Regions from separate parts of the Ruegeria sp. AF5 genome, predicted to be linked through region 2. Evidence: riboswitches for the same ligand, from Rfam matches in the RefSeq annotation. Region 2 holds a riboswitch; each other region holds the start of a gene.
What was found. Region 2 has a riboswitch for cobalamin ahead of ACR0DS_RS18265 (hypothetical protein). Riboswitches for the same ligand answer to the same signal wherever they lie in the genome.

Region 1 (4,209 bases), on a different contig from region 2:
GGATATTCAGGCTATTTGGAAAAGGAAGCGCTTCTTACTACGGCTCTTTCTGAATGGCTAACTTATCTCGGTGTTGCCACTAACGTTTCGGTCTCCGACAAGGGAAACCTTGGATATGAGCTAAAGGTTAAAACTTCGACGGATGCTACCCATAGAGATTTAACAAATGTAGGCGTAGGGGTCAGTCAGGTACTGCCTGTGCTCATAACTGTATTACTTGCTAAGCCCGGAGCGGTCGTGCTCCTCGAACAACCCGAGCTCCATCTTCATCCAAGGGTTCAATCGTTACTTTGCGATTTTTTCCTAACGGCGTCGAAACAAGGCAAGCAATTGGTTGTGGAGACACATAGTGAACACATAATTGAACGCCTAAGACTACGCGTTGCTCAGGAAAACGATACTAACATTCTTGATGACGCCATTATTTACTTCTTTGGCGGCGAAGAGGAAGACGTTCGCAAGGTTGAATTGTCCGAGTATGGGGCCGTTCTGGATTGGCCAGAAGGTTTTTTTGATGAGTCGTCCAACCAGACCTCAGAAATTTTAGATGCTTCAATGAGAAAAAGAATCGCAAAAAAATCCAAGTAATACACGAGCAATAAAAATGCAAATTCAACTCAGCGCGGACCCATCACTTGTTTGGATTTCTGATTCGAAGGATCACCCTGATTTTACAAATGAAGTCCTACATAGGGTTATATCTTGGCTGAAATTGGCGAATCGAAATCATGTAAAAATGCACGTTGACCTGAATGCGACTATTAAGCTCTATGAAACTAGTTTGGTTCCTAGTGAAAATCACATTACGGAACTAGTTAACAAGGCCGGCTGTGAAGGTGTTGTCGTTCCACAGGAGCTTGCAAAGCTCATCAACGAGATTGTGATCGCGTCATGCGACTTGCCGACTCCGCCTGATAAAATTGCAGAATTTACAAACTTAGGGTTGGATTTGTCTGCGGCTATTCCGGATGGGTCCAAGCGAGATCTTTCAAAAGAGGCTTTCCTAAACTTCTGTCTTTCATGGGGGACCTCACAGGAAGATCTTTCATATGTTTTCCCCCGTGTCTCTCAAGAGATTGTGGCCACCAGTAATGAAATTCGTGTGGAAACGTTCGAGACAAGCGAGCCAAAAGTATTTGATGATTGTGATGTCGGCTTGGAAGTTTCGGTATATGGAATGGTATCAGGTTTTTATGCGTCGCTCGACCCTCGTAAGATCTGGAGCTCCGCTTCTAGCGAGCTGTTTCTTGAAGAGGCAATCAGATCACTTGCGTCCCAAAATAATATTAATCACACCGCGCTAAAGCCATTTTCATTTGGATCCTCATTTTTTGCAACAGCCAAGAAAAATGGCGGTATATCGGGTTCCATCAGCTCTGTGTTAATGAACAAAATTTATGCAATTGTCACTGGTAGTGACGGAGTCGCAATTTCAAGTTTTAGAGTGGAGGCGAAACAGTCCGCCCCAGTAAGAATTAGGCACTCAGATAAGGCTGAGGCGCGTCGAGTTCATCTTACACAATGCCACGAAGGCTATAGGCTGATGTTTTGGGAGCTGAATGATGGGTCTTTGGAGTTTGCCAATGTTGGTCCGAAATTCGAAGAAAAGATCTATCCTTAGAGTTTCAATACGGCGACAACCGTGGGCACTGCGAAAGCTGGTCGCGGCATTCAGTGCAGCTATTGGGGCCCAATTAGATCAGGTTGTTACGCATTGCAAAGCCACTTTTTCTCGGACATAGCTGCCGATGGTTCAGTTGCAACGAAAGCCCGCTTTGTCCGCATAGCTGACAAACACGATTTGCGGACACCCACTTAAAATGCCTACTCGTTCCGTTGCACGCGATCTACGCGCTCGCAAACAAGTACTTTCAGAACCGGCGAAGGTACATGGCTAGCATATCCTTAATTCAACCCCTTCACTTCAAGTGAATATTCTATAATTCGGGTCACATAAACTACCCTGACTGCACAGGCTCGGGGCAAATGCCCAAATTTGGGTAGGCGTGTCACATTCCCTTTCTTTTTTGCCAATCTCATCGTCAAATCTGTCCAATGTCACAAAAAATGACAAAACGAATCACATAACTTCATTGAAAATCAATATGTTGTGGTTTAACAAATTTTAGAAGTTGGACTATCTGATGTTTTGGTACCGTGTATCGTAGGTTCGAATCCTACCACCCCAGCCATGATTTTCCCTAATATCACACACTATGAATCTGGGTCCGGATTTTGGCGCGTTCTCAGCGGCTTTTCTGATATCAGCGCCATGTTGAGACGCGCAGGTGCATGCTCTTGCGAGAAAATAGGAAAGACCCCGGAGTTTTTTCTTGCCGCAGGGTAAGTGTTAAGGTACCCGCGTTTTACCGGTCCCGATGTGGCTAAGAGGGAATCCGAGGTGCCTTTTGGTGCCAACCGGAACTGCCCCCGCAACTGTAGGCGGCGAGCGCTGTCCATTTCCGTCACTGGGCCATTTTGGTCTGGGAAGACAGGACAGACAAAGACCCGTCAGTCAGGAGACCTGCCGGTATGAAACCGAAACACGCCGGGCGGGGTTGTCCGGGGAGGTTGCCGAAGAAACGCGCCGGGCGGTCTATTTTCTACCCTGCGCTCACGGCAGGCAGTAAAGCGCCTGTTGCTTCGGTAAATGCCCATTCACCCGTTCTCTGGTCATTGACACATGGAGATCGATTGTCATGTTTCTACGCACTGGCCTGTTTGGCCTTTCCTTGCTGGCTACCAGCGCTGCCGCCGAAGGAAACTTTCCCCTTTCTATCGAAAACTGCGGTCACTCGGTCACGTTTGACGCGCCAGTGACGTCGTCAGTCACGGTCGGCCAGGCCGCGACCGAGGTGCTTTATGCGCTGGGTCTGGGCGAGCAGGTTCTTGGAACTTCGGTCTGGTTCAACGAGGTGCTGCCTGAATATGCCGAGGTGAATGCCAAGGTAGAGCGTCTGGCGGACAATGATCCCAGCTTTGAAAGCGTTGTTGCCAAGCGGCCGGGACTGGTCGCAGCGCAATATGAATGGCATGTCGGACCCGAGGGCATCGTCGCCACGCGTGAGCAATTTCACGAACTGGGCATTCCAACGTACGTAATGCCTGCAGATTGCATCGGCAAAGACAATACGGTCGGCGGCGATGGCACCCGCCTGCAAGCGTTCTCGACCGATACGCTGTATCAGGGTATCGAAGAACTGGCGGCAGCCTTTGATGTATCCGAACGCGGCACGGACCTGGTTGCCGAGTACAAGGCCCGCGAAGCCGCAGCCGTCGCCAAGGCGCAAACCGTGAAGCTGGACGATGTGTCAGCCGTATTCTGGTTTTCCTCTCCCGAAATGGAAAGCGACCCGTTTGTGGCCGGACAGAAAGGCGCACCGGGATACATGATGAGTAAATTGGGTATCCGCAACGTCGTCGAGACGGATGAAGAATGGCCAACAGTGGGCTGGGAAACCATTGCCAAAGCCAATCCGACGGTGATTGTTATCGCCAAGATGGACCGCCGTCGCTTTGCTGCGGACGACTACCTGAAAAAGCTGGAGTTCCTGCGCACTGATCCGGTGACCAGCCAGATGGATGCGGTCAAAAATGACCGGATCGTCATTATGGATGCGCAGGCCATGGACGCCACCATCCGCGCAATCCCGGCGCTGGAGGATCTGGCCGAGAAGCTGGATACCATCGGAAACAACCTGTGAACGAGGTCGCCGCAATTTTACGGCAGGGTTTCAAGGCTGCGTGCCTTACCGTGCCATTGTTGATTGCGGCGGTTCTTGCGGGCGCGATGATCGGTGAAACCTCTCTGTCGCCCGATTTGGTTCTCTCCGTTCTGGCCAACAAGCTGGCCGGAGCGGACTTTCCTGTAGACCCAATTGATCAGGGTATTATCTGGAGCTACCGGATTCCTCGCGCTCTGGTCGCTGCGTCCTGCGGTGCCGGTCTGGCTGTCGCAGGGGTCGTGTTGCAGGCTTTGCTGCGCAACCCGTTGGCCGACCCTTACATTTTGGGCATTTCTGCCGGGGCCTCGACGGGTGCCGTGGCTGTAACCATCGCTGGTTTGGGTGGGGGGGCCTTGTCGCTGTCTTTTGGCGCGTTCAATGGCGCGCTTTTGGCTTTTGGTTTTGTCGCGTTGCTGGCCCGAGCCGCTGGCGCAGGGGGCGGACGGGCTGCGACGGCACAGATCGTCCTGGCGGGAATTGCCGG
Region 2 (4,209 bases):
TGCGCAGCAGGCCGATCATGTCTTCGGGCTCGATCCGGCGCAGGTCAAAGCGCTGACACCGCGACAGAACCGTGACCGGCACTTTGCGAATCTCGGTGGTCGCGAAGATGAATTTCACATGTGCGGGCGGTTCCTCGAGCGTCTTGAGCAGCGCGTTGAATGCGCTGGTCGAGAGCATGTGAACCTCGTCGATGATGTAGATCTTGTAGCGTGCACTGGCGGCGCGATAGCGGACACTGTCGATGATCTCGCGGATATCGTTGACGCCGGTACGGCTGGCCGCATCCATTTCCATCACATCGACATGGCGACCTTCCATGATTGCGACGCAATGCTCGCACTGACCGCAAGGCTCGGTTGTCGGTCCTCCGGTTCCATCCGGTCCGATGCAGTTCATGCCTTTGGCGATGATCCGCGCCGTGGTGGTTTTTCCCGTTCCGCGAATGCCGGTCATGATAAAGGCCTGCGCAATCCGGTCGGCCTCGAAGGCGTTTTTTAGGGTGCGCACCATAGCATCTTGACCCACCAGGTCGGCAAAGGTTTCCGGGCGGTATTTGCGGGCGAGAACCTGATAGGCGGGGCTTGGCGTGTCTGTCATGTCTTCTCGCTCGGATTCGGTGCTTCGGCACAGCGTAGTGGCGGCGGCACTCCGCGTCCACTGTGGGGCGTGATGATTTTTTGTTTCAGAAACGGGCTGGTTTCCAACTAAACTGGTCCAGCGGATTTAATGACTCATTTCTTAAAGAGTACCTTGGGGGAGGACGCACTTCATGTCGCAGCTGGTCATTTTTGCTCTGCAGGTCGGAGGCGGAACGCTTGCCCTTACTTCAATGCCCGGGCGTGGCGGGGATTACGTCGGCGATCTGGATATGATTGCGGCTTGGAAACCGGGCCTTGTGATTTCAATGACGACGGATGTTGAAATGCTTCAGGATGGCGCGCAGCACTTTGGCAGCGACATCCAAAGCCGTGCCAGCCGGTGGGTTCACCTGCCGATCGAAGATTTTGGAGCACCGACGCAGGCGGTTCAGAAGGCCTGGCCAGAGGTCAGCGCCACGGCCCGACATGCGCTGTCGGGCGGTGGCCGGGTTCTTGTGCATTGCCGTGGGGGGTGCGGCAGATCCGGGATGATTGTTCTGCGACTGATGGTTGAATGCGGTGAACGCGCCAGCGACGCACTGGACCGCCTGCGGGCCGTGCGCCCCTGCGCTGTCGAAACCGATGCGCAGCTGGCCTGGGCGTCCCGGATCACCCCGGCACAGGTGGAAGTGGGATCAAGCTGACAGCTGCTGGGGTGCGTAGCCGGTTTTCCGGGGCCGGATCGTTGAAACCTCGATCATGGCGCAAGGCGGGTTCGCGACAATGCCCGAGGGCAGCGTGCTGAATGTAGGTCCGAAGATCAAATCGGCATAGGCATCAAGGTCCCGAATTGCCGTATCAGGGTGCGCCCCGCAGAAAATGCGAACGCTGTCGGATCGCGCTCGGATCGTTGCCATGCACCCTTCCGCGCAATGTGACAGCGCGCTGTTGCCTTCAAATTCGAAATCTTCGCTGGTGGCCGAAACCGCCTGCGCCATGGCTTCGGAAATCGAGCGGGCCAGTCGCGCCAAAGCCGGGCAGGTATTGCCCGTCCGCTGGCACACAGTTGCGCTGTATTCGTGTGACTTTGTCTTCCAGATCATCCTGCGCCCTCCGCGCGTGGTGGGCTGGATATTGGGGCAGGTGGGACAGCATCTCGCTGTCAGGACCTGCCCGGACACCCCGCCCGAGTTTCGGTTTCAGTTCCGATGGCAGGTCTCCTGACTTGCGGGTCATTGCTCTGCCGACCTTCCCAGCCCGTGGGCCAGTGGTATTTCGGCATTACTTACCGCTTACAGTTGCGGGGGCAGTCGCGGACTTGGTTGATATCTGTGTGACCAGACAAACCGCACCGTGTTCCCTTTTCATCCCGACCTCTTGTGGGGGCCGGAAACCATCACACAACCGCTAGCGCCTGATCGCGTTCCGAGTCAAGCCGATCTTTAGGCCGGACGTTTGGTCATGCTGGATGCGGTTTACCTTCCGGCCTAGTGTCGTCGGCATCGAAGGCAGGCAAACCGATTGTTTCAGCGAAAGCCGGGGATCATGTTGGATACGGAACAGACAGTGTTGATCGAAGATTTCCGCTTTCCGTCCGGGTCTGTGACCTTGTCGGCGCGGCTGTACCGGCCAGTGGGTGAGTCGGACACGGTTATCGTGCTGAACAGTGCCACGGGTGTGCCGCGTGACTATTATCAACACTTCGCGCGATGGCTGGCCACCGACCAGGGGATAGCTTGCCTGACCTATGACTATCGGGACTACGGGCTTTCTTTGGTCGGCCGCCTGAAAGACGCAACCGCGACAATGGCGGATTGGGCGTTGATCGACATGCCAGCGGCACGGGCCGAGATGCGCAGGCGGTTTCCAAAGGCGCAGCAGTGGACCATCGGCCATTCGGTCGGTGCGATGCTGGGGCCGGTGCAGCCGGATATCGACCAGATCGACCGAATGATCGGTGTGTGTTCGGGGCTGGTGACTTTGAAAGATCACCCATGGCCCTATCGGGGGTTGGCAGGGCTGTTCTGGTATGGCCATGCACCGCTGATGGTGCGGGCGCTTGGGTATCTGCCCGGCAAAGCAATCGGGTTTGGGTCGGACCTGCCCGCCTCGGTCTACTGGCAATGGCGCAAATGGTGTACAGCTCCTCTTAGCTACATTCCCGAGATCGGGCAGAATTTGCCTGATGCGCATTGGGGCAGTTCTGGAACACCTGTGGATCTGTTCACGTTCGAAGATGACCAGATGGCTCCGCCCGAGGCGGTTTGGCGCCTTGCTGATTTGTATGGCCCCGAGGCCAGACGCCACCTTCTGAAGCCTGCTGAATTCGGACTGCCGGAAATAGGCCATATCGGAGCATTTGCCCGTCGCAATGCAGCGGTCTGGCCGCGCCTGATCGCCTGATCAGACGCGACGCAGGTTTTCCTAACACCTTGCAGTTATGGCCGTTTGCGAAGCTTCTTGTCCTGCATGACACCGCGCACCATCTTGCCGAACGCCTTGTCCCGCGCCCGCGATTGGGCAACGGTTTCCGAGTTTCGCTGATCTTCGCGCCGCAGCTTGCGCCAACGGTCCAGCCGGGTCGGGTCAAGTACGCCTTCGCCGATTGCGTTCTGCACGGCACAGCCGGGCTCGGTCTCGTGCTGACAATCCGAAAAGCGGCAGCTTTGGCCAAGCTCCGTGATGTCCGAGAACACGTTGTCGATCCCGTCCTGAGCGTCCAGCAAACGTAATGCGCGCATTCCCGGCGCGTCGATCAGCCAGCCACCGTTACCCATCCTGTGCAACGCGCGCACCGTTGTCGTGTGTCTGCCCCGTGCGTCGTCTTCGCGAATTCCAGACGTGGCGAGGTTTTGATCCGTCATGGCGTTGCTGAGCGTCGTTTTACCTACGCCCGACGACCCGACCAGCGCGCCGGTCTGGCCTTTGGGGCACCACGCCAGAACCTTTTCGACATCTGCCGGGTCCAGCGCATTGACCGCCAGCACCGACAGAAAAGGGTCCAGAGATTGCACTTGTCCCGAGAAACTGCCGGGGTCATCCGACTGGTCAGCTTTCGTCAGGACAACGACCGGATAACATCCGGCCTGATGCGCCAGCGCCAGATAACGTTCCAGCCGGGGCAGGTTGAAATCGGCGTTGCACGAGCTGACGATGAACAACACATCGACATTAGCGGCAATCAGTTGTGTTGCGGCACCTGTACCGGCAGCCCTGCGTTGCAGCAGGCTGCGCCGGTCCAGAAGGTGGCGCACGCGGTATTCGGCGTCCGCAAGAACCCAATCCCCGACGGCATATGAACCGGTCGGATTATCCGGTGTCAGCAAAGGAATTTCACCATTCGGGCTCAGCCCGATCAGACGGTCCCGATGAACGGAGGCGACGCGAAAGGGCGTGTCGGAAGGAAAAGCCGCGTGTTGCGCGGCAAAGTGAGAGGACCATCCCAGGTCCGAAAGCGTATAAGACATTTATCTGCCTGTTTTCAGAAACAGCAATGCCAACGGATGGCAATCGCGCATCCGCAGGTCGTGTGTTCAGGCAGTCCGGTGATTCCGGTGAATCAGAACCAGTCTGCCCGAAGGGTTTTCACTACAATCATAAAGCCCTCCTGCGGCTGTGGTTCACGAAGTG
Region 3 (4,209 bases), on a different contig from region 2:
TTCGAATTTCGAGTCAATAAATAAATCACTCTTATTTATTATTGACAGAAAGGAAGGGTTTCAACATTGTCGTCATGAAGGGGATGGCCGTGTCTGCAATGAACTCTTTGGACAATACCACTGGCGTACGCGAGCCAGATATGCGCGGCACCAACCAAAGTGGAATGCGGGCCCGAAATGAACGGCTTGTCCTGTCACTGGTCCGGCGCCATCAGGCCCTCGCAAAATCTGAAATCGCGCGGATGACCGGGCTGTCGGCGCAGACGGTCTCGGTCATCATGCGCCAGTTGGAAACCGATGGGCTGCTTCTGCGGGGCGAACCGATCCGGGGAAAAGTCGGACAGCCCTCGGTTCCCATGCGCCTGAACCCGGATGGCGCTTATTTCTTTGGGCTCAAAGTCGGGCGGCGCAGTACCGAACTGGTGCTGACGGATTTCCTTGGCAACGTCAGGCACCGCGAACGGCGGACCTATGATTTTCCGACGCCCGAGGCGACATTGAGCTTTTCCACAGAAAGCCTCGACAAAGTGATGGCGTCAATGTCGCACGAGGCGCGCAGCAGAATCGCGGGCCTTGGGATTGCCATGCCGTTCTACCTTTGGGACTGGGCACAAACATTGCAGGTTCCTCAGGAAAAAATGGATCCGTGGCGTGACGCGGACCTGAAAGGCGCGTTGGCCGCTAGCTATGACGTGCCGGTTTTCCTGCAAAACGACGCAACGGCCGCCTGCGGTGCCGAGCTGGTGTTTGGCCCGGCGGAAGGCCCACGAGATTTCCTGTATTTCTATGTCGGCTTCTTCATCGGGGGCGGGGTGGTTCTGAACGGCTCCATCTTTTCAGGGCGGGGAAATGCCGGTGCGCTTGGCCCATTGCCTGTGCCGGACGAAGTGGGCGGAGTGAAACCGTTGATAGATGTCGCCAGTCTTTATGTGCTGGAGCGTGCGGTTGGTGGAAATGCCGCAACAGCCGGTTCAATCTGGGAAACGACACTGCATTGGGACGTACCGGAAACCCACCTTGAGAATTGGCTGAACCAGGCGGCGCACGGAATCGCCCATGCCATCGTCTCTTCTTGCAGCCTGATCGATTTCGAATGTGTCAAGATTGATGGCTGGATGCCTGCTGATATCAAGGCGCGGCTGGTGGAAAGGGTTGAGCTCAAACTATCCCATATGAACCTGACCGGGCTTGAACGGCCCTTGGTGCTGGCGGGGACGGCAGGCCCGGATGCCCGCTCATTGGGGGCGGCCAGTTTGCCATTGTCGGAAAGATACCTGCTCGAAGGGTAGGTTCATCCCTGAAAACCCCGACCTTTATCCAAAGCGGATCCGCCGGAAAAAGGGCATCGCCCGCTAAACTTTTTGACAGCCAGCGCAATTGATCGTTGACGGATGCCGAAGAAGTCTGGCAAGCCGCTCGGCATGTCCGGTTCCGGGGCGTGCTCTGGAATCAATAGGGAATGCGGTGCGGGCTTTGGCCCAATTCCGCAACTGCACCCGCAACTGTAAGCGGCGAGCAGGGCTGAAGTGCCACTGGTGTTAATCCGGGAAGGCCAGCCCAACGCTTTGACCCGCAAGTCAGGATACCTGCCGGACATGTGCCTTTGACAAGGGCACTCCTAATCGGCGACGGGATGTGCGTCGGAGCAGGATGCTTGAAAAAGCAGCTTAGCTTGGACGTCCCCGCAGTCAAAACGCATCTCGTACCGGGGTTGGTGCGATGGGACAAGGACGACTATTGATGACCAAGCTGCTTTCCGCAGCCGCTGTGGCGATGGCGCTTCCAGCGATGGCAAATGCGCATTTCCTGCTGGAATACACCGCTGACACCATGATCGACGCACCGGGGAATGTTCCGGTCAAGCTGATCTTTTGGCATCCGTTCTCGAACGGGCATGTCATGGATCTGGACAAGCCGCAGGAATTCTACGTGATCCACAACGGTCAGAAAACCGATCTGCTGGATACCTTGGAACCCGTACGTTTCACCGGCGGCGAAAACGAAGGCGCGGCATTCAAGGGTTATGTTCCCGTCAAACGGTCGGGCGACTATGTGTTGGTGACTGTTCCCCAGCCCTATTATGAGGAATCCGAGGATATCTATATCCAGCAGATCGCCAAGGCATTCCTGAACCGCAATGAACTGCCGACCGACTGGATGAACCCGGTGGGCTTGCCGGTTGAGATCATCCCGCTCAACAAACCAACCAACATCATCGCGGGTTCGACGTTTACAGGTCGGGTTATGGCCGAAGGCCAACCGGTTGCGGGTGCCGAGATCGAGATCGAGTACATGGCCGCAGAACCGAACATGGAAAGCGCGGCCGCTTCCGCCCCGTCGGTCTCGCCGATGCCGGGTGGTGCATTGGTCGCAACTTCGGATGATAACGGGTATTTCACGTTTGGCGTTCCAAAAGCCGGATATTGGGGATTTGCCGCACTCGGCGCCGGTCCCGTGACCGAACACAATGGCAAAGAACTCAGTCAGGACGCTGTCATCTGGATCCGCGCCTGGGATTTGGAGTAACCGTAGATGCACATCGTTGACGGAGCCTTGTCCAACCCTGTCGTGATCGGCGGCGCAGTCGCTGCGGCGGGTGGGATTGCCATGGGCCTCAGGTCGCTGGATCTTGATCGCATCCCCACTGCGGGGGTGCTGTCTGCCAGCTTTTTCGTGGCATCGCTGATCCATGTGCCGATTGGCCCTTCGTCAGTGCATCTGATCCTCAACGGTATGGCCGGGCTTTTGTTGGGCTGGGCCGCATTCCCGGCCTTGTTCGTCGGGCTTTTGCTGCAGGCCGTCTTCTTTGGCTTTGGCGGGTTGACGGTATTGGGGATCAACACCCTGAACATCGCGTTGCCCGCGGTTTTGGCCGGGCTGATCTTTGGCCGCCTGATCGCCCATGGCTCACCTCTGCAAGGTGCGATATGGGGCGGGGTCGGCGGTGCCTTTGCCATCGCCGCCACAACCGGCATGGTTGCGTTTTCACTGGCCCTGTCCGGGGATGCATTCCTGCCAGCGGCCAAGCTTGTTTTCTTTGCACATATTCCTGTCATGGCGATCGAGGCGATCCTGACTGGGTTCGCGGTTTTGCTGGCGCGCAAGGTCAAGCCCGAGCTGTTTGTCAAACGAGCGGTCGCATGAGGTACCTGGCGATCATTCTGGTGCTGTGCTGCGCACCCGTACCTGCCTTGGCGCATAAGGTCATCGCCGGAGTGTTTGAATCCGGTGACGCCATCGAAGGCGAAATCGGCTTTTCCAACGGTGACATGGCAAGCGGGGCCGAGGTCATCGTCAACGGCCCGGACGGAGCCGAGCTGGGCCGTATCGTAACAGATGCAGATGGGTTTTTTATCTACACGCCAAACGCGCCGGTGGCCCATACTTTCTTTGCAAACCTTGGTGCCGGGCATGTGACCGAGGTCACCATGCCCGCTGCGGATGTCGCCCGGATCATGGGCGTTGAAGCGGAACCCGACACCGCGCCGACAAACGCACCTGCCCAGACAGCGGCGGTGCTCAGCGATGAACAACAACAGGTCATTGCCAGGGCCGTGCGGGATGAGCTGCGCCCGCTGCGTCGGGAAATCGCCGCCTACCGCGAACAAAATGACCTGCAAACTGTTCTGGGTGGGATCGGATATATCGTCGGTCTGTTTGGTCTGGGCTTTTACTTTGCGGCACGCCGCAAGCTGGCGGCCTGATGGCGCACGTTCTGGGGCAACAGGAAAGCACGCTGGTCAAAGCGGGCGCGCAGCGGCGCGGCGCGATCAACCCGCTTGATCCAAGGATGCGGATCGTCATGGCGGTTGTCTTCGCGGTGGTGACTGTCGCGGTGTCCTCGCTGACGGCGCTGTGCGCGGCTTTGGTGGTGTCCCTTTCGCTTCTTGCCGCGTCGCGTCTGCCCTGGCGGAAAACGTTGAAACGCATGGCCATGATGGATGGGTTCATCCTTTTCATGCTGGTGCTGTTGCCATTCTCCATGCCCGGCGACCCGATGTTCACGCTCTGGGGGTTTCCCGCAAGCTGGCAGGGTTTCTGGAAAGCGGTCGAGATCGCTCTGACGGCCAACGCGGTCATCCTGTCCCTTATGGTGCTGGTCGGCACGATGGAGCCGGTCACTCTTGGCCACGCCCTGCACCGCCTGCGCTGCCCCGAAAAGCTGGTTCACCTTCTGATGTTCACCATCCGCTATATCGAGGTTCTGCG
Region 4 (4,209 bases), on a different contig from region 2:
GATCAATCAGGCCGTCCACATAGGCCGCCTCGCGCTGAGAATCGGGCACGAAGCTTTCCCGCGGAACACTCAGCATCGCCTCAATGATCGGGAACTTGGTGACGTCAGAGGGGCGGATCTGTGTATCAACCATTGTGCGGCGCCGGGCTGCGAAGTCAGTCATTGGATATCTCGTCTCATTCCCAAAGATGTCGGGCTTGTGCCATATCCTGAACCTTCCAGCAACGCCCCTGTTGCCGCAACCTGAATCTTGATCACCTCCTTGGGCGTGGACGTCGGCAAATTTCGATCTTGCCGGCAATTTCGCGCGCAATCCACTGGACGCCCCAGAGGAAAGCTGTTAAAAACCCAGTCACACCACGGCAAGTATTTGATTTTACTTGAAAAGGCGAGTTGGCGGAGTGGTGACGCAGCGGATTGCAAATCCGTGTACACCGGTTCGATTCCGGTACTCGCCTCCAGCTACATCCAAATCGCTGACTTGGCCCCGCAGTACGCGCGTGTGACGCTTGGTATTTTCAGACGTTCATGGCCCGCGATTCTGTCGAACTGCGGGCCAGATATGGCGTGTTTTTTCGGAACACCTGCCTACCCCTGCTCGTTCACGGGGCGCGATGTAGTCTGGTGTTTGCCTTACCCTCAGGCGCGCCCTTGTGGCACAACCTCGTATCCCGGCTCTTCCGGCTCATCGTCCGTCATTTCGGCTGGAAAGCCCGGGGCGGTGATATCCAGGCCGGTTGCCTCTTCCAGCCGTTTGATAATATTTGGTGAAAGCTCGCGTTCGCCATATCGTGCGATACCATCGTTAAAGATGTTGATCATCACCGGGTTGATTTCCAGTGGCACCCCGGCGCGGTCGGCGACCTCCTGAAACAAACCGATATCCTTCTTCACCAGATCCATGGTGAAGGAAATATCGCGCGACCCGTTCAGGATGACCTGGCTTTCGGTTTCGTGCACGAAGGACGTGCCGGACGAGATTTTGATCGCCTCATAGGTCGTGTTCAGATCCATCCCCGCAGCCTTTGCCGTAACCAGTGCTTCGGCGCAGGTGATCAGGTTGGCGGTGGCAAGATAGTTGGTCATCACTTTCAGCACCGAGGCCGAGCCCAGCTCGCCGGTGTGCAAAACCCGGCGGCCCATTGTCGTCAGGAACGGCAGAATTCGTTCAAACGTTTCCCGGTCACAGCCCGCAAAGATCGAGATATTGCCCGTCGCGGCACGGTGGCACCCGCCAGAAACCGGGCAATCCACTGCTGCACCGCCGCGCGATATGACTTCGGCACCCAGGCGTTTGACTTCGGCTTCGTCTGTGGTCGACATCTCCATCCAGATCTTGCCGGGGCCCACTTCGGGCAACATCTCCTTCATGACTGCGTCCGATGCTGCCGGAGACGGCAGACAGGTGATCACCGCATCGCAATCGCGCATCAGCTGGGCGGGCCCTTCTGCCGCCTTTGCGCCTTTGGCGACAAATTCGGCCACCAGTTCTGCGTTCAGGTCATGAACAGTCAGGTCAATGCCATTGCGCAAAAGGGATCCCGAAAGCTTGCCGCCAACGTTACCCAGACCGATAAATCCCACTTTCATATGACGCATCTCCAAGTTCGTCGTTTTCCCGTCATGCGACCACATACCGAACACGCACTTCATGCCGCCGAACGACGCCTACAGGTCGCTTTTTTCACCTTGGCTTATTTGTTGCGCGCGAACCGCTTGACAAGCGGGTCGGCGGTGCCGCATGTCCCGGACGTTGGTGTCGGCAACAGCCGATGAAAAGGGAATGCGTCAACGGTTCATCCGCCAAACGCAGCCGCCCCCGCGACCGTGACCGGAGAGGATGCCCAATGCCACTGGCCTGTGCCGGGAAGGCGGGACATCCGACAGAGCGACCGCTCTGGCATCCGCAAGCCGGGAGACCTGCCAACACCCGAAGTTGAAACCGGGCGGGGTGTTCCGGTGTCGGGTCCATGTGCAGACGTGGTGCCCGCATGAAACCCCGTCCCCCGCGAAGAGGATTTGGGGGGATGAGAGACATGACCGAGACCGCACCGGTAGAACTACTGGTCTGCACGACTTGCCGCCGGGGTCTGCCCGTCGAGGATGACGCTGAGCGTCCCGGCACATTGTTACACAAGGCCTTGGAACAGGCTGCCCTGCCAGACGGTATTACTCTGAAACCGGTCGAATGCCTTTCGAACTGCGATCAGGGCTGTTCCATCGTTCTTCGGGGCGGGCCGGATCGCTGGACCTTTGTTTACGAGAACCTGAACGAAATCGATCACGTCGATGCCATCATCGATGGTGTGACCAAGTATCTGGCCACAGACGATGGTCTGGTGAAGTGGCGCGACCGTCCTGAACATTTCCGCAAAAACTGCGCCTCGCGCATTCCCCCGATTGGAGGCTGAGATCATGTCGAACCTAGAAAAACTTCCCGTCACCGTGATCACCGGCTTTCTGGGCTCGGGCAAAACCACGCTGGTGCGCCATCTGATGCAGAACCCGCAGGGAAAGCGTCTTGCGATTGTTGTTAACGAGTTTGGCGATGTGGGTGTTGATGGCGACATTCTGAAATCCTGCGCGATACCGGATTGCCCTGCGGAAAACATCATGGAACTGGCAAACGGCTGCATCTGCTGCACCGTGGCCGATGACTTCATCCCGACCATCGAGGCGCTGATGGCGCTGGAACCGCGCCCGGATCACATTTTGATCGAAACATCCGGCCTTGCACTGCCCAAACCGCTGCTGAAAGCATTTGATTGGCCTGATATCCGTTCGAAAATCACCGTTGATGGCGTGATTGCGCTGGCCGATGCCGAGGCCGTGGCCGCCGGTCGCTTTGCTCCGAACGTTGAAGCGGTGGATGCCCAACGGCTGGCTGATGACTCGATCGATCACGAAACACCCTTGTCCGAGGTGTTCGAAGATCAAATCTCGTGCGCGGATATCATCCTGCTGACCAAGCCCGATCTAGCAGGTCCCGAAGGTGTCGCGAAAGCCAAACAGATCATCGCCGCCGAGGCACCGCGGCCGCTTCCCGTTGTCGAGGTCGCCGAGGGTGTCGTCGACGTACGTGTCGTGCTTGGCCTTGAGGCTGCCGTCGAAGATGACATGGACGCGCGCCCGTCACATCACGATGGCCATCACGATCATGAGCATGACGATTTCGAGAGCATCATCGTCGAGTTGCCGGAACAGACCGACCCTGCGGAACTGGTAGCCAGAATCGAACGTCTTGCGACTGAGCTGAATATCCTGCGCGTCAAAGGCTATGCCGCCGTCGCTGGCAAACCGATGCGCCTGCTGGTTCAGGCTGTCGGCGCGCGGGTTCGTCACCAATACGACCGCCCGTGGGAGCCCGGTGAAGAGCGCCGCTCGCGCCTGGTCGTGATTGCCGAGCATGACGACATCAAAGAAGCCGAAATCCGTGATATCCTCGTGGGTGTGACCGAGGTTGCCGAGTAAGTCATGCACGTCGTCTTTCGCGAAAGCCACGGGCTCGAGGAAACCGAGACCCCAACCGATCTGGGCCAAAGCCCGGGTGATCTGGTTGTGCTGTCCTTTTCCGACAGTGACCTGGGCGCTTTCGCGGCGGGCTGGCATCGCGGCGGCGGGCCTGAGGGGCGGATGCCCACGATGCGGCTAGCCAATCTTGCGGCGCTGAAGCACCCTCTGTCCGTCGATACCTATGTCGAACAGACACTTGAGGGCGCAAAGGGCATCCTGATCCGTCTGATAGGTGGCGTGCCCTATTGGTCTTACGGGCTGCAACAGGTTCTGGCACTGGCGCAAGCCAAAGGCATCGCGTTAGCCGTTTTACCGGCGGATGGGCGTGAAGACACTCGGTTGGATGAGTATTCGACCCTGCCCCTCTCGACCCTGAGGCGGCTGGCACATCTGTGTGACACCGGCGGCGAAGTCGCCGCGCAGGCCGCATTGGCCCAGATGGCCTTGGCAGCAGGGCTTTATGCCGGGCCAGTGATGGGCGCGAAAACCCTGCCCGAATGCGGTGCGTGGTGTCCAGATCAGGGTGTCGTCCCGGTGGGTTCCGCATTCCAGAGCGATACGAAACGCATCCTTGTCACCTTTTATCGCGCGTATCTGACATCCGCAGACACCGCCCCGGTCGCGGCCCTGATCCGCAGCCTGCGCGCCCGCGGGCTTCAGGCGGTGGGTCTGTTTGCCCCGTCGCTCAAGACCCCA

Region 1: linked by a shared signal. The riboswitch ahead of ACR0DS_RS02620 (ABC transporter substrate-binding protein) and the one ahead of ACR0DS_RS18265 (hypothetical protein) in region 2 are both predicted to bind cobalamin.
Region 3: linked by a shared signal. The riboswitch ahead of ACR0DS_RS19540 (DUF4198 domain-containing protein) and the one ahead of ACR0DS_RS18265 (hypothetical protein) in region 2 are both predicted to bind cobalamin.
Region 4: linked by a shared signal. The riboswitch ahead of ACR0DS_RS03805 (DUF1636 family protein) and the one ahead of ACR0DS_RS18265 (hypothetical protein) in region 2 are both predicted to bind cobalamin.

Annotation. Positions count from the first base shown of each region.
Region 1 is NZ_JBQFYZ010000001.1:528,630-532,838, forward strand. Features, by position in the region: gene ACR0DS_RS02610 (AAA family ATPase) at 1-588, shown strand, start outside; gene ACR0DS_RS02615 (hypothetical protein) at 605-1,621, shown strand; cobalamin riboswitch at 2,354-2,546, shown strand; gene ACR0DS_RS02620 (ABC transporter substrate-binding protein) at 2,700-3,704, shown strand; gene ACR0DS_RS02625 (FecCD family ABC transporter permease) at 3,719-4,209, shown strand, end outside.
Region 2 is NZ_JBQFYZ010000020.1:9,092-13,300, forward strand. Features, by position in the region: gene ACR0DS_RS18255 (DNA polymerase III subunit gamma/tau) at 1-598, opposite strand, end outside; gene ACR0DS_RS18260 (protein-tyrosine phosphatase family protein) at 771-1,283, shown strand; gene ACR0DS_RS18265 (hypothetical protein) at 1,275-1,682, opposite strand; cobalamin riboswitch at 1,773-1,991, opposite strand; gene ACR0DS_RS18270 (alpha/beta hydrolase family protein) at 2,125-2,982, shown strand; gene rsgA (ribosome small subunit-dependent GTPase A) at 3,018-4,046, opposite strand; RNA gene ffs (signal recognition particle sRNA small type) at 4,205-4,209, opposite strand, start outside.
Region 3 is NZ_JBQFYZ010000026.1:14,121-18,329, reverse strand. Features, by position in the region: gene ACR0DS_RS19545 (ROK family transcriptional regulator) at 99-1,289, shown strand; cobalamin riboswitch at 1,410-1,608, shown strand; gene ACR0DS_RS19540 (DUF4198 domain-containing protein) at 1,741-2,526, shown strand; gene cbiM (cobalt transporter CbiM) at 2,533-3,144, shown strand; gene ACR0DS_RS19530 (cobalt ABC transporter permease) at 3,141-3,704, shown strand; gene cbiQ (cobalt ECF transporter T component CbiQ) at 3,704-4,209, shown strand, end outside.
Region 4 is NZ_JBQFYZ010000002.1:65,519-69,727, reverse strand. Features, by position in the region: gene ACR0DS_RS03820 (protein-L-isoaspartate O-methyltransferase family protein) at 1-163, opposite strand, end outside; tRNA gene ACR0DS_RS03815 (tRNA-Cys) at 388-461, shown strand; gene ACR0DS_RS03810 (NAD(P)-dependent oxidoreductase) at 640-1,635, opposite strand; cobalamin riboswitch at 1,738-1,942, shown strand; gene ACR0DS_RS03805 (DUF1636 family protein) at 2,037-2,411, shown strand; gene cobW (cobalamin biosynthesis protein CobW) at 2,416-3,471, shown strand; gene cobN (cobaltochelatase subunit CobN) at 3,475-4,209, shown strand, end outside.